DNA from 3 places in the Parageobacillus sp. NEAU-HV-2 genome. Region 3 is predicted to be linked to each of the others. Evidence: a T-box and tRNA genes for the amino acid it is inferred to sense, from the RefSeq annotation. Region 3 holds a T-box; the other regions hold tRNA genes.
The links. The T-box of region 3 lies ahead of tyrS (tyrosine--tRNA ligase). A T-box ahead of a tRNA ligase gene usually reads a tRNA of that ligase, here a tRNA-Tyr.

Region 1: it encodes a tRNA-Tyr, which carries the amino acid that the T-box ahead of tyrS (tyrosine--tRNA ligase) is inferred to sense. The anticodon was not compared.
Region 2: it encodes a tRNA-Tyr, which carries the amino acid that the T-box ahead of tyrS (tyrosine--tRNA ligase) is inferred to sense. The anticodon was not compared.

What each region holds. Positions count from the first base shown of each region.
Region 1 covers NZ_JBXUJJ010000015.1:46,837-54,366, reverse strand. The annotation lists partial or broken rRNA gene AC1WMD_RS17195 (23S ribosomal RNA) at 1-125, shown strand, start outside; rRNA gene rrf (5S ribosomal RNA) at 245-361, shown strand; tRNA gene AC1WMD_RS17185 (tRNA-Asn) at 373-447, shown strand; tRNA gene AC1WMD_RS17180 (tRNA-Thr) at 452-524, shown strand; tRNA gene AC1WMD_RS17175 (tRNA-Glu) at 542-613, shown strand; tRNA gene AC1WMD_RS17170 (tRNA-Val) at 631-706, shown strand; tRNA gene AC1WMD_RS17165 (tRNA-Thr) at 1,004-1,076, shown strand; tRNA gene AC1WMD_RS17160 (tRNA-Tyr) at 1,086-1,167, shown strand; tRNA gene AC1WMD_RS17155 (tRNA-Gln) at 1,254-1,328, shown strand; gene AC1WMD_RS17150 (hypothetical protein) at 1,384-1,518, shown strand; tRNA gene AC1WMD_RS17145 (tRNA-Lys) at 1,623-1,695, shown strand; tRNA gene AC1WMD_RS17140 (tRNA-Gly) at 1,703-1,774, shown strand; tRNA gene AC1WMD_RS17135 (tRNA-Ala) at 1,791-1,863, shown strand; gene rocF (arginase) at 2,020-2,922, shown strand; gene sigW (RNA polymerase sigma factor SigW) at 3,120-3,683, shown strand; gene rsiW (anti-sigma-W factor RsiW) at 3,698-4,309, shown strand; gene cdaA (diadenylate cyclase CdaA) at 4,411-5,232, shown strand; gene AC1WMD_RS17110 (CdaR family protein) at 5,225-6,472, shown strand; gene glmM (phosphoglucosamine mutase) at 6,502-7,530, shown strand, end outside.
Region 2 covers NZ_JBXUJJ010000019.1:25,874-33,403, forward strand. The annotation lists gene AC1WMD_RS18065 (hypothetical protein) at 1-21, opposite strand, end outside; gene AC1WMD_RS18070 (hypothetical protein) at 431-676, opposite strand; gene AC1WMD_RS18075 (hypothetical protein) at 888-1,334, opposite strand; gene AC1WMD_RS18080 (hypothetical protein) at 1,483-1,812, opposite strand; gene AC1WMD_RS18085 (IS200/IS605 family accessory protein TnpB-related protein) at 2,034-2,579, opposite strand; gene AC1WMD_RS18090 (SSO2105 N-terminal domain-containing protein) at 2,563-2,961, opposite strand; gene AC1WMD_RS18095 (hypothetical protein) at 3,329-4,045, opposite strand; partial or broken gene AC1WMD_RS18100 (ATP-binding protein) at 4,180-4,359, shown strand; gene AC1WMD_RS18105 (GNAT family N-acetyltransferase) at 4,679-5,146, opposite strand; tRNA gene AC1WMD_RS18110 (tRNA-Leu) at 5,454-5,541, opposite strand; tRNA gene AC1WMD_RS18115 (tRNA-Leu) at 5,599-5,684, opposite strand; tRNA gene AC1WMD_RS18120 (tRNA-Cys) at 5,695-5,768, opposite strand; tRNA gene AC1WMD_RS18125 (tRNA-Gly) at 5,775-5,846, opposite strand; tRNA gene AC1WMD_RS18130 (tRNA-Gln) at 5,851-5,925, opposite strand; tRNA gene AC1WMD_RS18135 (tRNA-His) at 5,941-6,013, opposite strand; tRNA gene AC1WMD_RS18140 (tRNA-Trp) at 6,035-6,108, opposite strand; tRNA gene AC1WMD_RS18145 (tRNA-Tyr) at 6,118-6,199, opposite strand; tRNA gene AC1WMD_RS18150 (tRNA-Thr) at 6,208-6,283, opposite strand; tRNA gene AC1WMD_RS18155 (tRNA-Phe) at 6,372-6,447, opposite strand; tRNA gene AC1WMD_RS18160 (tRNA-Asp) at 6,478-6,553, opposite strand; tRNA gene AC1WMD_RS18165 (tRNA-Met) at 6,562-6,635, opposite strand; tRNA gene AC1WMD_RS18170 (tRNA-Val) at 6,680-6,755, opposite strand; tRNA gene AC1WMD_RS18175 (tRNA-Glu) at 6,769-6,840, opposite strand; tRNA gene AC1WMD_RS18180 (tRNA-Ser) at 6,857-6,947, opposite strand; tRNA gene AC1WMD_RS18185 (tRNA-Asn) at 6,952-7,026, opposite strand; partial or broken rRNA gene AC1WMD_RS18190 (23S ribosomal RNA) at 7,290-7,530, opposite strand, start outside.
Region 3 covers NZ_JBXUJJ010000002.1:70,685-78,214, reverse strand. The annotation lists gene msrC (free L-methionine (R)-S-oxide reductase MsrC) at 1-236, shown strand, start outside; gene AC1WMD_RS03905 (sensor domain-containing diguanylate cyclase) at 288-2,165, opposite strand; gene rpsD (30S ribosomal protein S4) at 2,500-3,102, shown strand; gene tyrS (tyrosine--tRNA ligase) at 3,174-4,433, opposite strand; T-box leader at 4,481-4,703, opposite strand; gene AC1WMD_RS03890 (transglycosylase domain-containing protein) at 4,866-7,530, shown strand, end outside.

The sequences.
Region 1 (7,530 bases), on a different contig from region 3:
AAGATGAGATTTCCCATCGCGTAAGCGAGTAAGATCCCTCGAAGATGACGAGGTCGATAGGTCCGAGGTGGAAGCGTGGCGACACGTGCAGCTGACGGATACTAATCGATCGAGGACTTAACCATGAAAAGCGCAGGCGACTGGCTTCTTCCAAACAGATGGTTATCTAGTTTTGAAGGAATGAACTCCTTCTTGACAAAATCGATTAGATGAATATAATTATTTATGTCAATTGAACAACTTGCCTAGTGACAATGGCGGAGAGGAAACACCCGTTCCCATCCCGAACACGGAAGTTAAGCTCTCCAGCGCCGATGGTAGTTGGGGCCAGCGCCCCTGCAAGAGTAGGTCGTCGCTAGGCAAGTTCAATATTCCGCAGTAGCTCAGTGGTAGAGCAATCGGCTGTTAACCGATTGGTCGCAGGTTCGAATCCTGCCTGCGGAGCCATCATGCTTCCATAGCTCAGTTGGTAGAGCACTTCCATGGTAAGGAAGAGGTCACCGGTTCAAGCCCGGTTGGAAGCTTTGATGTTTTCCTTTTTGGCCCGTTGGTCAAGTGGTTAAGACACCGCCCTTTCACGGCGGTAACACGGGTTCGAATCCCGTACGGGTCACTTTCTTTTTGTTTACTGGAGGATTAGCTCAGCTGGGAGAGCACTTGCCTTACAAGCAAGGGGTCGGCGGTTCGATCCCGTCATCCTCCACCATGTTTAACATTTTATTTGTCGGCTTAGCTCAATTGGTAGAGACGAGCTTAAACTTCAATGAATTTGCTCCGAGTTGTCCCGACGCATCTAACATCATTGAATAAGCTAGAAGAGGAAGGGACACAAAAAACTAAGCGTATATGTCGATACTTCTTATGCTGGATTAGCTCAATTAGTAGAGACGAGCCTAAGCTTCATCGAATAAGCTACGAGTTGCCTCGACGCATTTGGCACCTTTGAATTGGCTAGCAGAGGAAGAGGCAACGGAAATAATTTGAGTATAGACACATTTCTTATGCCGGCTTAGCTCAATTGGTAGAGCAACTGACTTGTAATCAGTAGGTTGCGGGTTCAAGTCCTGCAGCCGGCATCATAATACGGAGGGGTAGCGAAGTGGCTAAACGCGGCGGACTGTAAATCCGCTCCCTTTGGGTTCGGCGGTTCGAATCCGTCCCCCTCCATATACATAAAAAACGGCCATTCAATCAAGTATAATGTTTGGATATTGTGAAATAATATGTTTCAGCTGACAGTGTTTGAATATCGTTGGGCTATAGCCAAGCGGTAAGGCAACGGACTTTGACTCCGTGATGCGCTGGTTCGAATCCAGCTAGCCCAGCCATTTTATCCATATTGAGCCATTAGCTCGGTGGGTAGAGCAACGAGCTTAAACATCTATGAATCCGCTACGAGTTGTCCCGACGCATCCAACATCGTTGAATAAGCTGGCAGAGGAAGGGACAACGACAAACGATGAGTGTCTTGATTTTCTATATGAGCCATTAGCTCAGCAGGTAGAGCAACGAGCCTAAACTTCATCGAATAATCTTCGAGTTGTCTCGACGCATCTAGCTTCCTTGAGATAGCTGGCAGAGGAAGAGACAACGAAAACAACTAGTGTCTTCATTTACTGTACGAGCCATTAGCTCAGTAGGTAGAGCATCTGACTTTTAATCAGAGGGTCGGAGGTTCGAGTCCTCCATGGCTCATCGATGTGCGGAAGTAGTTCAGTGGTAGAACACCACCTTGCCAAGGTGGGGGTCGCGGGTTCGAGTCCCGTCTTCCGCTTTTTATACCATTATACGGGGCCTTAGCTCAGCTGGGAGAGCGCCTGCTTTGCACGCAGGAGGTCATCGGTTCGATCCCGATAGGCTCCATTAAAGCATCCCATTTCGAAAAACACGAATGGGATGCTTTTTATTTTTCCCTATGCCCGTGAAATAAGAATAAATATTCAAAAAATTGTCGAGTTGAGTCATGACGGCGTTTTCATCTACAATAATAACGTAGTATAACGGGAAAGGGGAGGCAGCATGAAGAAAATATCGATCATTGGTGTGCCGATGGATTTAGGACAGACGCGTCGCGGCGTCGATATGGGGCCGAGTGCCATGCGCTATGCGGGGGTCGTTGAGCGTTTGGAGCGCCTTCATTATGATATTGAAGATTTGGGAGATATTTCGATAGGAAGAGCTGAACGGCCTGATGATGAAGGGCTTCGTCTTAACTTGCGAAATTTGAAAGCGGTTGCGGAAGCGAATGAAAAATTGGCCGCGGCTGTGGATGATGTGATCAAAAGGGGAAGATTTCCTCTCGTTTTGGGTGGCGATCACAGCATTGCCATTGGTACATTAGCCGGTGTTGCCAAACATTATAAAAATTTAGGCGTGATTTGGTATGACGCGCATGGTGATTTGAATACCGCCGAAACGTCGCCGTCTGGAAATATTCATGGAATGCCGCTGGCTGCAAGTCTCGGACTAGGACATCCAGCATTAACGAATATTGGCGGTTACAGCCCAAAAGTTAAGCCGGAAAATATCGTTCTGATCGGTATTCGTTCCCTTGATGAAGGCGAAAAACGATTCATTCGCGAAAAAGGGATTAAAATATATACGATGCATGAAGTAGATCGTCTCGGAATGACCACGGTGATGGAAGAAACAATTGCTTATTTGAAAGGGCGGACAGACGGGGTGCATTTATCACTTGATTTAGACGGATTGGATCCTCATGATGCACCAGGGGTAGGCACTCCAGTGATTGGCGGTCTTACTTATCGGGAAAGCCATTTGGCAATGGAAATGCTTGCCGAGGCGCAGTTAATTACATCGGCAGAGTTTGTCGAGGTAAATCCTATTTTAGATGAGCGCAATAAGACTGCTTCTGTCGCCGTAGGATTGATGGGTTCTCTTTTTGGCGAAAAGTTAGTGTAATGGAATAGAAACAGCAGATTCCGCAAAATCTGCTGTTTTTTCTGTTGTATACGTTGACCATCTCTCCCACTTCCTTTGGTTTAAGTAGAGCTCTTCTCGCTCGATTATGATAAAATAAATTATATGTTTTCATGAAACTTTTATTAGAGAAGAACCGTAGTATACTGTAGCCGCAGGGGCGGGGGTATTGTATTATTATGGATATATTTGTGAAGAAACGGATTAAAGCGATAAAAAAAGGCGACCAAAATGCCTATGCCGATATTGTTGACCTTTATAAAGATAAAATATATCGTCTATGCTATCGGATGCTGGGAAACCGCCATGAGGCGGAAGATGCAGCACAAGAGGCATTCATCCGCGCCTATGTTCATATTGATACGTATAATCCGAAGATGAAATTTTCGACATGGCTTTACCGCATTGCAACGAACTTAACGATTGATAAAATCAGGAAGAAGAAGCCAGATGCGTATTTGGATGAGGAAGTCAGCGGCACCGATGGGCTTACGATGTATGCCCAGCTTTCTTCTCACGAAGCTTCCCCCGAGGAAACAGTAGAAAGCCTGGAGCTGCGGGAGACGGTGCAGGAGGCGATCGGAAAGCTGCCGGAAAAATATCGCAGCGTGATCGTGCTAAAGTATATAGAAGATTTATCATTACAAGAAATTAGCGAGATTTTAGATCTGCCGATCGGCACGGTGAAAACACGGCTTTATCGCGGCAGGGAAGCATTACGAAAGCATTTGGGTCATCTGTAAGAGGGTGAAAAAACATGAAGTGTCCAGAGCATATTGTAAAGCTTATGCATGATTATTTAGATGGTGATATAGGTCCAGGTGATGAAAAACGATTAAAAGAGCATTTACAGGAATGCCCGGCATGTGCCGCTCATTTCCATGGGTTAACGAAAACGGTGGCCTTTATTCAGTATGCATCTCATGTCCCTTCGTCGCCTGATTTTACGACGCGAGTGATGGCGAATTTACCGAGGGAAAAGAAGAGGATTCGAGTGCAAAGATGGATGCAACGCCACCCGTTTCTTACTGCCGCATCACTATTTATTCTTTTAACTACCGGAAGTCTGTTTACTGCATGGAATGGAGAGGAACAATTCTCGGTTTCCACACACGAAAATGTGATTATTCGCGATCATACCGTCATTGTTCCAAAAGGGGAAACGGTGAAAGGGGATATCGTTGTCCGCAACGGTTCTATTAGGATAGAAGGGAAAGTGGAAGGCAATGTTACCGTGATTCACGGAGAAAAATATTTAGCTTCCGCAGGGCAAGTAACAGGGGAAATTGAAGAAATTAATCAAGTATTTGAATGGATCTGGTATAATATTAAGGAACGGATCAAAGATGCAATGGAAACGTTCAAATAGTATAGGCCATCTTTCGGATGGCTTTTTTCAATGATATGTTATAATAAAAGAGCTGTTTCCATAAACATGATGTTGGAATTAGTGATAAAGGAAGTGTGAAGATGCCTTTCGGAGAACTCCCTGTTGTAGATTATTTAGTGAAAATTGTCGATATTCTCGTTGTTTGGTACGTGATCTATAAATTAATTATGATGATTCGCGGGACGAAAGCAGTCCAGCTTTTAAAGGGAATTATTCTGATTATACTAGTGCGAATCGTTAGTAACTTTCTTGGCCTTAGCACGCTGCAGTGGCTAACGGGTCAGGCGATTACATGGGGGTTTCTCGCTATTATTATTATCTTTCAGCCGGAATTCAGGCGTGCTCTTGAGCAGCTGGGGCGCGGAAAACTATTTGCACGAAGCAGCACAAACGAAGATGAAGAACAAGTAAAGATGGTTGAGGCGATTATTAAAGCTGCGGAATATATGGCGAAACGGCGAATCGGTGCGTTAATTTCTGTAGAACGGGAAACAGGAATGGGAGATTATATCGAAACGGGAATTATTTTGAACGCTCGTGTTTCGTCAGAACTATTAATTAATATTTTCATTCCGAATACTCCTTTGCATGACGGAGCTGTTATTATTCAAAAAAATCATGTTGCCGCTGCGGCCTGTTATTTGCCGCTTTCGGAAAGCCCATTTATTTCAAAAGAATTAGGGACTCGTCACCGTGCTGCACTGGGAATTAGTGAGGTAACTGATAGCATAACAGTTGTGGTATCGGAAGAAACCGGTGCGGTATCGATCACAAAAAACGGGGAGTTACATCGGGATTTAACTCCGGAGCAGTTTCGGGAGTTGCTTACAAAAGAATTAGTGCCGGCAACAAAAGCGACTTCCTCATCCCGTTGGCAATGGAGGGGGAAGAAACATGGATAAGTTGATGAACAACCATTGGTTTATTAAAGTGTTTTCTTTACTGCTAGCCATCATGCTTTATATGTCAGTCAATATTGAAAAAGGAACAAAGTCTGGAGGGATTTTCCGCAATGCGATTGGACAAGAGGATATAGAAACGCTGATGAATGTCCCCGTCGTCGTTTACTACGACGAGGAAAATCTAATCGTTTCCGGCGTTCCGAAATACGTGAACGTGACGTTGCAAGGGCCGGCAAGCATTGTAAAACCAACCGCTTTGCAGCGGAATTTCGAAGTATATATGGATTTAACGGATTTGCCGTTAGGAACATATACTGTTCCGATTAAATATAAAGACATATCCGACAAACTAAAGGTAAACATTCAGCCCTCGACAGCAAAAGTAACCATTCGGGAAAAAGTAACAAAAAATTTTCCTGTCGGGGTTGAATTTATGAATAAGAATCAAGTGCTAAAAGGCTATTCTGTGGAACAGCCGATTGTCAAGCCTAACTCGGTTATGATCACGGGTGCCAAAGAATTAATTGATAGCATCTCATCGGTAACAGCGAAAGTAAATTTAGAAGGCGCCACTGACACGATAACCCAAAAATCGAAAGTAATCGTTTATGATCATAACGGCAGGGTGTTAAATATCAGTGTGCATCCTTCGATTGTCGAAGTGACCGTTCCGATAAGAAGTCCAAGCAAAACCGTTTCCCTAAAAATCAACCGGGTAGGAACGTTGCCGGAAGGAGTAAACATTGTAAAAATAGAAACAGTTCCAAATGAAGTGACGATCTTCGGTCCTAAAGAAAAAATTGATTCTATTGAATCCATCGATGGGATTACGATTCGTTTAGATGAAATTACTGAAGATACGACGTTGGAAATGGATGTTCCACTGCCGGAAGGAGTCAAAAGCGTTGATCCATCTAAAGTAAAAGTCCATATCGATGTGCAAAAAGAAGAATCAAAAACGCTCAAAGGCGTGCCGATTCATGTGTTAGGATTAGGAGAACAATATACAGTGGAATTTATAGACCCAAAAGAGCAAACAATGGATGTTCGGCTTCATGGAGCGCCTAACATCTTAAACGATATTACAGAAGATGACGTGGAATTATATATTGATGTTAGCGGTTTAGACCTCGGTGAACATGAAGTAAAGATAAAATGGAATGGACCACAAAATGTGAAATGGGAACTGCCAAAAGAAAATGCAAAAATTAAAATAAGCGAAAAAACCAATGAACAATAATTTCATGGATGTAAGGAGAGATTGACATAATGGGTAAATACTTTGGTACTGACGGTGTACGCGGAGTAGCGAATCGAGAACTGACACCAGAGCTGGCGTTTAAAATCGGGCGCTGCGGCGGATATGTATTAACGAAAAGTACAGAACGCCCGAAAGTGTTAATCGGCCGTGACACCCGGATTTCCGGCCATATGCTCGAAGGAGCGCTTGTCGCCGGATTGCTTTCCATCGGAGCGGAAGTCATGCGCCTCGGCGTCATCTCCACTCCAGGGGTTGCTTATTTAACAAAGGCGTTAGGAGCACAGGCAGGGATTATGATTTCGGCGTCTCATAATCCTGTTCAAGATAACGGAATTAAATTTTTCGGTCCAGATGGCTTTAAGCTATCCGACGAACAAGAAAGAGAGATTGAAGAGTTGATTGACAGTCCGGAAGATATGCTGCCAAGGCCGATCGGCAAATCGTTAGGACAAGTGAATGATTATTTTGAAGGCGGACAAAAGTATTTACAATACTTAAAGCAAACCATTGATGAAGATTTTTCCGGCTTGAAAATTGCGCTAGACTGCGCGCATGGAGCTACTTCGTCGTTGGCGACGCATTTATTTGCCGATTTAGAAGCCGATGTTGTGACAATGGGTGCATCACCAAACGGGCTTAACATTAACGAAGGAGTAGGCTCCACCCATCCGGAAGCGTTAGCGGCATTTGTGAAGGAAAAAGGCGCCGATGTTGGACTAGCCTTTGATGGCGACGGCGACCGCCTCATTGCCGTCGATGAACATGGAAATATCGTGGACGGCGATCAAATTATGTACATTTGCGCCAAATACTTAAAAGAAATCGGACGGTTGAAACATCAAACAGTCGTTTCTACTGTCATGAGCAACCTTGGGTTTTACAAAGCGCTGGAAGCCCAAGGAATTCAAAGCGTGCAAACCGCGGTCGGCGACCGCTATGTAGTCGAAGAAATGAAGAAAAACGGCTACAATCTAGGCGGAGAACAGTCGGGACACATTATTTTCCTTGACTATAACACGACAGGAGACGGATTGCTG
Region 2 (7,530 bases), on a different contig from region 3:
TCCAATGAATTGTCTTTCCATTTTGTATCTCCTCCTTAACTGTTTTAAAATAGTGTATGCACCCATATTCAAAGAGGTATAGATTCTTGCCCATTATGACGCTTGCGGAATTGCTGTTTTGATTATGGTTATCTAATGTGTCACAGGAAAATAGCCACTTCTTCAACTAGCCTGCCTCGTAGCCAACCATGAAGCAAGTTTCATTACAGATGATGGAAGTTGATTCGTTCTTCCATGAGAGATAATCATGCCACATAATTGCGCCACCATCTGAAGGATGAAAATATTGATTTTCAGGATGGTTCAAGAAAAGAAGCGATTTCTTAATTTAAAAGCAGAATAAATAAAAAAGCCTCTTTGGGAAGTAAGAGACTAATCAAGGTCTTTTCTTTTCAGAATGAGGCATTTTCGTAATTACAATTGGGCTATTCTAAAACCATTCCTCATGCATTCCTTTTAAAAACGTTCTTGTAATTGGAAATCCGGAACTCTCCCCTATAACAGAATCAATTCCACAATAAGGACAAACGGCTGTGTCTTCATCATCCCACCACTCCGTAATTTCAGTAGGACTAAAAATTTCCAAACAATAAAAGCAACCACATATCGTATCCTTTTCTAAATCTTTTCTATTATGACTGCTAAAACGGTGTGCTTCTTTAAAGTGTTTTTCCATCACTATATCCCTTCCCTATGCCTGTATTGTATTTTTTCGCTTGGATTATCCTTTCCTTTATTAAACTAAACTGCCTATTAGCCAACCATGAAGCGAGCTTCATCACAGATAATGGAAGTTAACTCGTTCTTCCATAGGAAACAATCATACCATATAGTTGCGACATCATCAGAAGGATGAAAATATTAATTTTTAGGATAGTAAAAGAAACTTAAGTCAAATCTCTTCCCCATAAACTATTTAACAAAAACATATAAAACGTGAACATTATAGAAACGATTATAAAAATCATCGGTATTGATTTGAATTTTTCGACCTTTCTAAAGGTCACAATAAAAATGATAATCGCAAAGAATGTAACAATATAAAATACAGAGAATAAACCGTACTTCGTAAAAGGGCCTAAGAACAAACTAAGAACTGAAAATTGAACAAGAAAGGCCAAAATGGAAATAGAAACCCACTTAAGATTACCCCTAATTTTAATAATGCTTATGATGGATAAAATAGTTGAACTTAAAATTAGTAACGTAAGAAGCCATTCATATAGGAAAAACAAAGATTCATTATAAACTGCAAATAAATAACCAACAACGGAAAGAGGTATGATCGCAAGCAGTAAAAGGGCGTTTATTTTTATATATTTAATTTCTCCCAACCTTCTCCCCCCTCTTATGTATAACCATATTTTAACATATAACCGTTAGAAATTCCATATTTTACAAACAGACCTGTTAGTCAACTATGAAGCGAGCTTCGCCAAAGGTAATGGAGGTTCATTCGTTCTTCCATAGAAGTGAAACAAATTAACCTTTGCTTGGAACTTTACTCGAAACAAGACGTGCAATTCCAATTAATAAACAAGCTACACTAATTGCCCATAAAACACCTGAGATCCCTATCCTCAATGATGCATTTTCCGAACCCATAAAATCATTATGTTCAAAAGTGTTTATCGCTTCTAAAAGTTTGTAACCCGTAAAAGAAAAGAAAACAACATGTCCAATGAACCAGCCGAATGCTTCTTTGCTGAATTTGTATTTAAGCCAAAGAGCAATGAAAGAAATTAATTCAATCCCCATCACTATTGCAAATCCCCAATTCAACATTCCGTACACTTCGGCTTCTAAATACATTTCTCTACCTGGTTACTAACATCTATAAAAATCGACTCATCGCGATGGAACCAGCAAAACTGCTTGCCGCTCGGATTCTCACCGAGTTCCATCAGGAAGGGAATTTCCCTTGTCATTCACCTGCTGTGAAAGACATCCCGTGGCTCGCTGTTAGCGACGGCATCTGTCGTGCACCATTCCTTCCATCGGTCAGTACACGACAACGATTTTAGTAACCAGGTCTACACCTCCTTCAGTTGAATTTGATATTGGTACAGCCAGCAGAATTGGTGCAAGATATTCCATAACGACCATTCATGCTCTTGTTTGAAATTCTCGATTTTGCGTAACATCATCGCGATATATTGGCATTGTTTCTTGCCGCTTTTCGATTGCTTGTAGGATTCTTCCATCGACCCTAACGCCGCAATCAAATGGCGCTTCACTTTCGTTTTTATGATGTGAATGAGTTCTTTTGGCAATCGTTCCTGATACCCTAATCCCCGTCTGCCAATCACCAACGCGGCACTTTCATGGACGGATAAACCGTATGTTTTCATGTATTTGAAACGTCCGATGACGCTGGTATACGCCGGATTCACTTTTTTAATACGAAAGCCGAGCCTTAAGCCCCGACGAATGATGGTGTCAGTCAGCTTTTTCTTTTTGAAATGGTGGGTGAAACGATTGAATCGTTTGTCCGTATCGTGCCGCTGTCTTAGTTGAATGTTTTCGATGACCACTGCGCCCACGTTTTCTTGAAGCAGCCAGTCATACGGTTTCTCCAACAATGTTGTTTCGCTTATTCGCTCTTACGTGTTTGATTTCGACGGTATATGGTTGATATTCGATGATCGGCTTGCCTTTTGCATTCACTCCGACTGGTTCTCCCATGATGAGATCAATGATTTCCTCTTCATATTTTTCAGGAACCAACACAGGCAACCTCAAGCGGGGAGCGCGTTTCCCTTCTTGTTGTCCAAGTGGATTGGCGATTTCTACATAACATTGGTACGTCTTGTCGTCATAGGTGAGGCGAATATTCAAATTCCCTTTTTTGCTTTTATCACCTCTTGCGTACAACTGATTCGAGCGTAATTCTTTCCATTCTTCGTTCGTGATGTTTCCTTTCAAGCGCTTATAAAAGTTTTGTTTTCCACCAAAAATCACACGTGGAATTGTCCCTTGGTCGAGATGGTGCTTTAGCTCATTTTCTTTGGATTTCAGTTTTTCTAATTGTCGCTGTAATCCGGCTAAACATGTTGGAAGATCGACTTTTTTCGGTGTTTTTCTTCCATGTTTTGCGTAAGAGCCAATTTTGCGTGTCGGTTACAGACGCTTCGCATCCTATTATAGTTTCGTGCTTTTTCATTAATTCTTTGATTGTGAACAATACTGTCCTTAGCACCCATACACGCTTCGCTGCACCACAGATGATGGGAGTTTTATGTTCCTTCATGGGAATCGAGGAAGGACTAATTACTGATTACTAACAAAAGCCAGCCAGATGCACGGCACCCGTTAGTTTAGGGGTAACCTACTGTGGAAGGTGTGTAAGTTTAAAGAAACTAGGGTCTGGTTTCATCCATTTTATTCCTTTTTCTGATTGAAAATAAATTTCTTTGTCGTTTTCATAAAGAACTTTTATTTTTATATTCCCAAAGTCAATGACACTTGTTTTTTCACGGGGTAATGCTTCTTCATTCCAATCAATAGCATTATTAATAAAACCAATAATTTCCTCTATTTTAATTTTATCCTTTATTTCAGAACATTTTTCGTCAGTTGGACTTTGATAGACGCAAATACTTTCTGGAACATGATCAATCCAAGTTGTTGAGTTATATATTGGGGTTTTGTCGAAGATGACCTCTGTTTGATCTTCAAGTGGATTGTAACCGGCTGAAATCCACAACACACCGTCAAATCCTTCTTTTCTCCAACGAGAATCAAATCCTGCCCAATCATTTTCTGCATCTTCATCATTAAGCACTGTGTTCATATGCTCCATTTTCCAACCATGCTTGGGCAGTTCCTTTACATAGAAATCATATATATCTTTCCAATAATCGCCTTCGATCACATACTCATGGTCAGTCGGTTCCAATCCATCGAATAAAGGAATGTCTTCGTGTTGTTCGGGAATAATGGACATCCCATCATAAGTATCATCAGTGATTTTTTGATATGCAAACCAGCCCATAGCAATCAAAAACACAATAAATCCAAAAATTAGACGATTTATTTTTTTCATTTAATCCTCCCCTAAAATGTTACATTTTTACGATATCTCCATTTTCCTTAAACATTCTCCCACTCCTTTAACTAAAACCCTTACATTTTATTTTACCAATCCATCAAGATTATTACATAAATTTCTAACATGCCTCGATGATCCTCACCTCCAACAAAAGTTTTGGGGAATGGAGGGAAACCATGGGAAACTCGGTGTTAACGACAACGATATTAAATCGATTACTGCGTTATTCCATTATTTTTAACCTAAAGGGCGAAAGCTATCGATTATGGGAAAAGAGGCTCCAACAAGAAAAACAGAAGGATCAATGAGGTCCTTCTGGGGAATTGCAATTCTCTTTGATTGGATCTAAATTGCAACCGACCAAGCGAGGCGTTAAAACAATTGAGCATGAAATTCGTTTTGGAGAATATACGTTGTTTGTTCGTGTTGGGCCGTGTTCATGGAATTAAGGTTGTAAAAGGTGAAGAAAAGATATTGAATGCCACTCTTTCTGATGAAACTAAATCTTATATAAAACAAAAACATCAACAGTGAAAGCCCTTGTCTTTCGTAAAAAAATAATAGAGCCGATAATGGCTCTTTTTTATAAATATTTCCTACTACCACCGCTTACAAATGAACCACTCATTACAATACTTTCTCCATATCCAGCATTGGGGAGAATCCAATCCTTTCATAGATTCTTCTGCCCTGTGAACTTGCCCATAGTCGAGCCCTTCTTGCTCCTCGCTCTTTTAGCCAAGAACAGACTTCTTCCACCAATTGAGAAGCCAAGCCTTTTTTTCGGTGATTGTTAATTGTATAAACACCAATTACCCAACCAAAAGGAGTTTGCTCTTCACTTAGAGGAGTGGCATACTCCATTCTAATAAGCCCCCCTGCACATGCCACAATATTTCCTTTCTCATCAACCGCAACCCTGAACCTTAGATTGTTCTCCTCGCTCTCCTTAAGAAATAAGTTTCTAACTTCGTTAACACGTTCAATGTTTGGTATAGGTATACCATCCTTTTCCCCCATCTCACATGCCATTTTAAACCAATATTCTGCAAGTAACGGGAGTTCATTTTTTGTTGCCCATCTTGTTATATACATCACATATCCCACCTGTACATTCTTATTTTACTTAAATATTCAATATTCTTTCTTTTAATCCTCCCTCTTCAGCCAGACTGCCCATTAGTTGAATAACCTCCTCAAATATATTAACATCAAATTCCACTTTTGTTCATAAAAGCGGATTGTCATTTCCGATAAGTTTTTCACTCTGTTGTCTAATTGAAAATCATCGTACAATTTTCTTGTCCACACGATTAAGCTTTTGCTTTAGTACGTTAAAAAACAAAAAAGCCAATGCTCTGTATCGTACAAAGCATTGGCTTTAAAGGCTTTTCGTTATGTATGGTGCCGATGGTGGGAGTCGAACCCACACGGGGGGCTACCCCACACGATTTTGAGTCGTGCGCGTCTGCCAATTCCGCCACATCGGCGTAAAACACATATTTGATTATACAATAGCAACAATAGAAAGTCAACAACTTATTTCATGCCGAGGGCCGGACTCGAACCGGCACGGTAGTTACCTACCCCAGGATTTTAAGTCCTGTGCGTCTGCCAATTCCGCCACCCCGGCGCCACACCAATGGAGGCGGCACCCGGATTCGAACCGGGGATAAAGGTTTTGCAGACCTCTGCCTTACCACTTGGCTATGCCGCCACAAAGAGCGGAAGACGGGACTCGAACCCGCGACCCCCACCTTGGCAAGGTGGTGTTCTACCACTGAACTACTTCCGCATTATGGCTGGGGTAGCTGGATTCGAACCAACGCATCACGGAGTCAAAGTCCGTTGCCTTACCGCTTGGCTATACCCCAACAGTAGAAGGAAAGGGCGACTAGTGGGAATCGAACCCACGCATGCCAGAGCCACAATCTGGTGCGTTAACCACTTCGCCATAGTCGCCACAAAATGTTTATTCTTTTATGGCAGGGGCAGTAGGAATCGAACCCACACCGGAGGTTTTGGAGACCTCTGTTCTACCATTAAACTATGCCCCTAAGTGTAAATGGAGGGGGACGGATTCGAACCGCCGAACCCAAAGGGAGCGGATTTACAGTCCGCCGCGTTTAGCCACTTCGCTACCCCTCCATAATGGATGGTGCCGACTGCAGGACTTGAACCCGCAACCTACTGATTACGATTCAGTTGCTCTACCAATTGAGCTAAGTCGGCATATATATCAGAGCCAATCCACATCCAAAATAACACGCAACAGATTCACAGATGTTTAGCTCGTTTCTACTATTGTGATAAGAGTAAGTGGTGGCTCGGGACGGAATCGAACCGCCGACACAAGGATTTTCAGTCCTTTGCTCTACCGACTGAGCTACCGAGCCATATACATTTTTGAAATTAAATATTGTAAATGGCGGTCCCGACGGGACTCGAACCCGCGATCTCCTGCGTGACAGGCAGGCATGTTAACCACTACACTACGGGACCTATATAGATTGCGGGGGCAGGATTTGAACCTGCGACCTTCGGGTTATGAGCCCGACGAGCTACCGGACTGCTCCACCCCGCGACGATAGAAAGAATGATTGATTTAGAGAACTTTAATTAATTTGGTGGTGGAGGATGACGGGATCGAACCGCCGACCCCTTGCTTGTAAGGCAAGTGCTCTCCCAGCTGAGCTAATCCTCCAGCAAAAAGAAAGTGACCCGTACGGGATTCGAACCCGTGTTACCGCCGTGAAAGGGCGGTGTCTTAACCACTTGACCAACGGGCCGTGTGTAGTTAAGTAGTGGCGGAGAGCAAGGGATTCGAACCCTTGAGACGCTATTCGCGCCTACACGATTTCCAATCGTGCTCCTTCGACCACTCGGACAGCTCTCCAAGATGGCTCCGCAGGCAGGATTCGAACCTGCGACCAATCGGTTAACAGCCGATTGCTCTACCACTGAGCTACTGCGGAATAAGATAAAGATTAAGCTATACCCACTTTTATTTTACATTGCCTCTTCCTCTTCTAGCAAATCCAAAGATGCTTGATGCGTCGAGGCAACTCGCAGCGGATTCATGGAAGCATAAGCTCGTTGCTCCCCACTGAGCTACTGCGGAATAATTTGGACAAGTATTATTATAATGATCGATACTGTTGTGTCAAGATTTTTTTATTTCATTCCTTCAAAACTAGATAACCGTTTGGTTGGAAGAAGCTAGTCGCCTGCGCTTTTCGTGGTTAAGTCCTCGATCGATTAGTATCCGTCAGCTGCACGTGTCGCCACGCTTCCACCTCGGACCTATCGACCTCGTCATCTTCGAGGGATCTTACTCGCTTAACGCGATGGGAAATCTCATCTTGAGGGGGGCTTCACGCTTAGATGCTTTCAGCGCTTATCCCTTCCGCACATAGCTACCCAGCGGTGCCCCTGGCGGGACAACTGGTACACCAGCGGTGCGTCCATCCCGGTCCTCT
Region 3 (7,530 bases):
GCGTATGCGGCACTGCTGCCAAAAGCAAAAAAACGATCATTGTTCCGGATGTTCACCTTTTTCCGGGGCATATCGCGTGCGACGCCGCATCGCAGTCAGAGATCGTCGTACCAATGATAAAGGATGGAAACGTCATCGGCGTTCTTGATATTGACAGCCCGATCAAAAACCGCTTTGACGAAATCGATCAACAATATTTAGAAAAGTTCGTTGAAGTGATTATTTCCACCCTATAAGTTAAGAAATAGCAGGCGAGAAGAAAGGAATCCGTCACTGCGGATTCCTTTCTACACTTTATATTGATGCACGTAATCCTTGACAAAAATGCAGTTTTTTCCTGTCCTTTTCGCCATATAAAGCGCCTCATCCGCTCGTTTAAATAAATCGTTTGCTTCTTCCAGACGATTTTTTTTCCAATAAGAAATACCGCACGAAATCGTTACGGGAGGATGGGTCTCCGTCCTTACCTTTTCAGCAAGACGATGGGCGACGGAAATGCCGGCAGCCAATGACACTTTCGGCAAATAAACGGCAAGCTCCTCCCCGCCCCAGCGGGCGCCGATGTCACTAACGCGAATATTAGCACGAATAATATTCGCCACTTGCACGAGCACCTTATCGCCTGCCTGATGCCCGTATGTGTCATTAATTTGTTTAAAATTGTCAATATCCACTAAAATAAACGTCCCAAATGCATCATGGCACATCGATTTTTGAAGTTGTTCATCCAAGTACCGCCGTGTATATAACTTCGTCAAATAATCGGTGACCACCAGCCTTTCTAGCTCTTCTCTTAAGATCGCATTGGTAAATGCAAGGGTAGAATGTTGGATAAGGGACTGCAGCAATTTAAACATTTCAAATGTAAAATGGTACGGTTTATGATGCAACACAATACAAATCCCTTTCGTCTCCCCATTTTGCAACATCGGAACAGCCATTAAAGAGCGATAAACAGGAACAGCGGGAGAAGCTTGAATGTCCGCATCCCCAACAAAAACAATATCCCTTCCCGTTTTCAGTTTCTTATCGACAAATTCCACATACTTTTTCGCTTGCCGGGATTGGAAAAATGGAGTGCTTCCAGGCAGCAGTCTCCGCTTTTTTTCCTCAAATAAGAAAAAACCGACTTCATCGGCGCAAAAAGATTGCTTAATTTGCTTTACCATAAATTCAATTGCATCTTGCAGACGCAAATTGGTATTAAGCTGGCGCATCGATTCGTTAATCAGTTGCAAATCAGCAACAAGACGGCGTGACTGTTCATACAGCTTGGCATTTTCGAGAGCGCTCCCGGCTGTATTCGCCAACAACGAAATAAAATTAATTTCTCTTCTCGGAAATTTCATAATATAAGGAGCAATAATTTGAATCACACCGTAAACACCTTGCACCCCTTTAATTGGTGCATATAAAATGGAACGACGCAACGAAATAGAGTCTTCAAGCTGAATTCTCCCTGTCAAAAATGCTTGCAATGCCGCCATATTTTCCGCGCTTTCATCAAATACAAGCGTTTTGATCGGCAAATAACCGCAGTGCTGATTATCGTGCGACAAAAGCAAATGGTATGTAAATGATGGATATACTTGTTTAAGCGTATTAACAATTTCTTCTAATACGTCATCAATTTGCATCGAAGAATGAATTTTTGCCGCAAATCGATGCAGCTGTTCATAGCGCTTTTCATCACTAAGTCCTTGGGAGATGATGCGAAGTTTTTGGAACAGCAAAGAAAAATCTTCCCTGATTTTCTTTAACAGTTGCTCACCTATCGTTAAGTGGCGAGGATACATAAATTGCAACATTCCGATTGTTTCTTCCGAAAGGTGAAGAAAAATGCGCGCGGTGGTATATTCTCCATCCCGACAAATTTGAATCGCTCGTTGTTCATCATCGGCGACCGCCTCTATATCAACCGGCAAGTCAGAGGGAACGAAAGGAGAGCGGCTTGTTTCCAGCTCTGTCATTGCTTCCGGATAAAATGTTTTGCTTAAAGGATCAAACATAAAAAAAGAGACTTGCTCCGCCATAAGCTCCCGTTTCAGCAACAACAGCAACTCTTTCATCACGTTGGAAAAATTATCATAACCCTCATACGATAAAAACCAATGAAAAAATTTTTGCTTAAAGGCCTCATATACTCTCTCTTCTTCCAGTTTCATAGCCCTTTTCACCTAGACTGACGTTCTCATTCCAGCTAGAATGGAGTGATAACAAAACTTTTCTAAAAATTACATCTTTTATTATAGCATATTATCTCGAAATAAGGGAAATAAAATGTTGACTTTGTCTTATAAAAATCATATAATACCCTTTGTGTAAAATATAGCAGCCTTAGTGCTCACCTTTATGGTTCCATTTTGTTCCTCGAATATCGAGGTGTATCGTGTAACTCTTAGCTGCTAGAGCGAGGATACATGAAAACAAAATGGCCATAATTGTTGACGCACGTCTGCTTTTATTTTACCTGAATAAAAGCAAAAGGAGGAGCAATAAATGGCTCGTTATACAGGTCCAACATGGAAAATTTCCCGCCGTCTTGGAATCTCGTTAAGCGGCACAGGTAAAGAGTTGCAAAAACGCCCTTATCCGCCAGGTCAACATGGCCCAGGTCAACGCAGAAAGCTTTCTGAATATGGTCTGCAATTGCAAGAAAAGCAAAAACTTCGTCATATGTATGGCGTAAACGAACGCCAATTCCGTAAAACGTTTGAGGAAGCTGGCAAAATGCCTGGTAAACACGGGGAAAACTTTATGATTCTTTTAGAATCACGTTTAGACAACCTTGTTTACCGCTTAGGCTTTGCGCGTACTCGCCGCCAAGCTCGTCAGCTTGTAACGCACGGTCATATTTTAGTTGACGGAAACCGTGTAAACATTCCATCTTATCGCGTGAAACCTGGCCAAACGATTGCGGTCCGCGAAAAATCGCGCAACCTTCAAGTTATTAAAGAAGCATTAGAATTAAACAACTTCGTACCAGATTATTTAACATTGGATGCTGACAAACTAGAAGGCACATATTCTCGTTTACCTGAACGTTCCGAATTGCCGGCGGAAATTAACGAAGCATTGATCGTTGAGTTCTACTCTCGTTAATGAACGATATCCCTTCAGAGATTTCTCTGAAGGGATATTTTTTCATAAAAAAATCCTGGCAATGCCAGGATTTAATTGTAGCGGATTAAATAATACTTTTTCTTTCCGCGACGGAGGATCGTAAAGCGCCCTTCGATGCGGTTTTCTTTGGTGATGACAGCGTTGATGTCTTGCACGCGTTCGCCGTTGACATAAATCGCACCATTGGCAATGTCTTCCCGAGCCTGCCGTTTCGATGGCACGATTTTCGCCATGACAAGGAGTTCCACTAGCGGAACTTCCTCTCCTTCATATTCAAAAGAAGGGACGTCTTTAAACCCTTGTTCAATTTCCTCCGCGGTCAATTCAGACACACTGCCGCTAAAGAGCGCCTCCGAAATACGAATCGCTTGCTTCAAGGCGTCTTCGCCATGAACTAGTTTTGTCATTTCTTCCGCCAACGCTTTTTGCGCCGCCCGCTGTTCTGGAGCTTCCTGCAATTGTTTTTCTAACTCTTCAATTTCTTCTTTCGACAAGAACGTAAAGTATTTTAAGTATTTAATGACATCGCGGTCATCGGTGTTAATCCAAAATTGGTAAAACTCATACGGGGATGTTTTTTCTTTATCGAGCCAAATCGTTCCGCTCTCCGTTTTTCCAAATTTCGTCCCGTCGGCTTTCGTCACGAGCGGAATCGTCAATCCGAACGCTTTTGCTTCTCCTTCTGTTTTGCGAATCAATTCCAATCCCGCCGTAATATTTCCCCATTGGTCGCTGCCGCCGATTTGCAAGCGACAATTTTCCGTTTGGTATAATTTGAGAAAATCAAAAGCTTGTAAAATCATATAGCTAAATTCGGTGAACGAAATGCCTGTTTCGATGCGCGATTGCACCGATTCTTTCGCCAGCATGTAGTTTAGCCCGAAGTTCTTTCCAACATCGCGCAAAAAAGTAATCACATCGAGTGAGCCAATCCAGTCATAGTTGTTGGCGATTTTCGCCGGATTGTCTTGCGCTTCAAAATCTAAAAATCTTGACAATTGTTCTTTAATCCGATTGCTCCACTGTTGCACCGTTTCTTTTGGATTTAAAGTGCGTTCGCTTTTTTTTCCACTCGGATCGCCGATTAATCCCGTCGCTCCGCCTACTAGCGCGATCGGCCGATGCCCCGCCAGCTGGAAGCGACGCAGCGTCAAAATCGGTAATAAACTCCCGATGTGCAAACTGTCCGCCGTTGGATCAAATCCACAATATAAGGTTACTTTTTCCTCATTTAACAGCTGGCGCAGCCCTTCCTCATCGGTAACTTGGTTAATAAGTCCGCGCCACTCAAGCTCTTGCAGTAAATCCATCTTTACCCCACCTCTTTTTTAATAAAAATAAAAAACTCGCCCCAAAGCGAAGGGACGAGTGACAATCGCGGTACCACCCTACTTAGAAAGCTTCACGCTTTCTCACCTCATTTGGATAACGGCGCACGCCGTCTTTTGCTACTTGGCTGCTGCCGTTCACAAAAGCTGCTCGAGGAGGTAATTCGCGTTTATCTATGTGCTAGTTCACACCGGCCACTAGCTCTCTGAAACAGGGAGATAAACACTACTTGTTCCTGTCATCGCTTTCTCCTATGCCATTTTGCTTATACATTTTTTTACCACAACTTTGTCTAGTTTGTCAAATCAAGTTTTTCTCGTATACAAAGGGCGAAAAAATGACAAAATGCCGCAATATCCAACAATAAATATGGTATACTTATTTATATTGATTGGTTGTATAGGGGGATGCTCATGGAGCATAAAAAGCAAACATTTTCCCTTGAGAAGGCATGGCGCTATTTTTTTATTACATATGAAGTCGTTTGGAATCTTTTCCTTATTTTTCTCATTCTTATTCTTTGCCTCATTTGCTTTGCCGTCGGTCTTGGCGCTGGGTATTTTGCTTCTTTAGTAAAGGACATGCCCATCCCTTCCTATGAGGAAATGAAAAAAGATATTTACGACTATGAAGAAACGACGCATATTTACTTCGCCAATAACGTTTATCTCGGCAATTTCCGCTCTGATCTAGAAAGGGAAGAAGTCAAATTACAAGATGTTTCACCGTATGTGATTAAAGCGGTTACAGCAACAGAAGACGAATACTTTTATGAACATCACGGGGTTGTTCCAAAAGCGATCATTCGCGCGCTGTTTCAGGAAGCGACGAACTCGTCAGTAAAAACAGGCGGAAGCACGCTGACGCAGCAGCTTGTCAAAAACCAAATATTAACGAATGAAGTGTCATTTGAACGAAAGGCAAAAGAAATATTGCTCGCCCTTCGCCTTGAAAAGTTTTTTAGTAAAAATGAAATTTTAGAAGCTTATTTAAATGTCGTCCCATTCGGCCGAAACACATCGGGGCGCAATATCGCCGGCATCCAGGCTGCGGCTCAAGGGGTATTTGGCGTAGACGCCAAAAATTTAAATCTAGCCCAGGCGGCATTTTTGGCAGGCCTCCCACAAAGCCCGTTTGTGTATACGCCGTTTACAAGCGATGGCCAAGTGAAAAAAGACTTATCACCAGCTCTGCACCGGATGAAGACGGTATTGAAACGAATGAAGCAGGCGGGATATATTTCCGAAAAACAATATGAAGAAGCGCTGCAATACAATGTTGCCAAACATTTTGCACCGCCAAAACCGTCGCCGTTTGAAAAATATCCATGGCTGACGATGGAAATCGAAAAACGTGCGAAAGAAGTAATGGCCGAAATATTGGCCAAACAAGACGGTTATACAAAAGAGCAATTGTGGCAAAATGCATCCCTTCACAAACAGTATGTGGCAAAGGCAGAAAAACAGCTGCGCCAAAACGGGTACAATATTTACACAACAATCGACAAAACGATTTACGACCGCATGCAAAAAGTAGTGGCTGATTACCGCTATTACGGCGATGACGTCATTCAATACGTAAAAGATAAACAGACAGGCAAAACGGTTGCAAAGCGGGAACCTGTCGAAGTCGGTGCGATGTTGATTGAAAATCAAACTGGAAAAATCATTAGCTTTGTCGGCGGCAGAGATTATAAACGAGAGCAGCTTAATCACGCCACACAAGCATATCGATCGAACGGTTCGACGATGAAGCCACTGCTTGTATACGCGCCAGCAATGGAGATGGGCATCGTCCAGCCCGGCTCCGTCATCCCAGATATGCCATTGAGCATTAATGGTTATACACCAAAAAATGCGGATGGGAAAACGCACGGTCTCGTCTCGGCGCGGCGTGCCCTGCAGTATTCGTATAATATCCCTGCGATCCGCACCTATATGCAGATCATGAACCAACATCCAGTACAATATTTGCATAAAATGGGCATTACCAGCGTGGCAAAAAATGAAGAAAACAATGTCGCCTTAGCGATTGGAGGAACTTTCACAGGGGTAACCGTCGAGGAAAATGTCAACGCCTATGTCACCTTTGCTAATTACGGAACGTTTATCGACGCTTATTTAATCGAGAAAATCGTATCAAAAGATGGAAAAGTTATTTACGAACATAAAAGTAATCCTGTTCCTGTTTTTTCTCCGCAGACGTCCTATTTAATGATTGATATGATGAGAGATGTCATTCGCGGCGGTACAGCATCTTCTCTCCAGTCCTATTTAAAATTCCAAGCGGATTGGGCTGGAAAAACGGGAACAGGACAAGATAATAAAGACTCATGGTTTGTGGCGACAAACCCAAACGTGACATTTGGCATCTGGATGGGATACGATACGCCTGCACCGCTGCAGTCCACCTATAGAGGATTGTCTTATAGCAAGCGGACCCAGCTTTTATGGGCGCAATTAATGAATGCCGCTTACGATGTAAAGCCGCAGCTCATCGCGCCAAATAAGCGCTTCAACATGCCCGGTGGCATCGTCCGGCGCGCCTATTGTACTGTTTCAGGTTTCATCCCATCGGATTTATGCCAAAAAGCAGGGTTAGTAAAATATGATTTATACAACACAAAATTTACGCCAAAGCAAGGGAAAGAACAGTATTTGAGCGAAGGACGCTTCGTCGAAGTGAACGGCAAACGGTATGCCGCTCTTGATACAACTCCAAGTGAGTTTGTTTCGAGCGGAGTGATGCTAAACAAAAAAATACTGGAACAATGGGGAATGGATAGTTCAAGCGCTAGTGAATGGAATGGGGTGCTGTTGGTTAATGAGCTCAAAGAAAACGGAAAAATCCCGGCACCGCCGGCTATCCAACTAGTAAATGGAACCACCATCACTTGGCAGCCGCATCCGGAACATGATGTAATTGGCTATCGCGTATATCGCGCTGGACAAGACGGCACGCCGCCCCAAGTTGCCGCGATCGTCAAGGCTGGAAAACCGCTGTCCTTTGCCGCTCTGCAGCCTGGCGCCATCTATTACGTCACAGCCGTGGATATTAGCGGCAAAGAGTCGGCGCCAT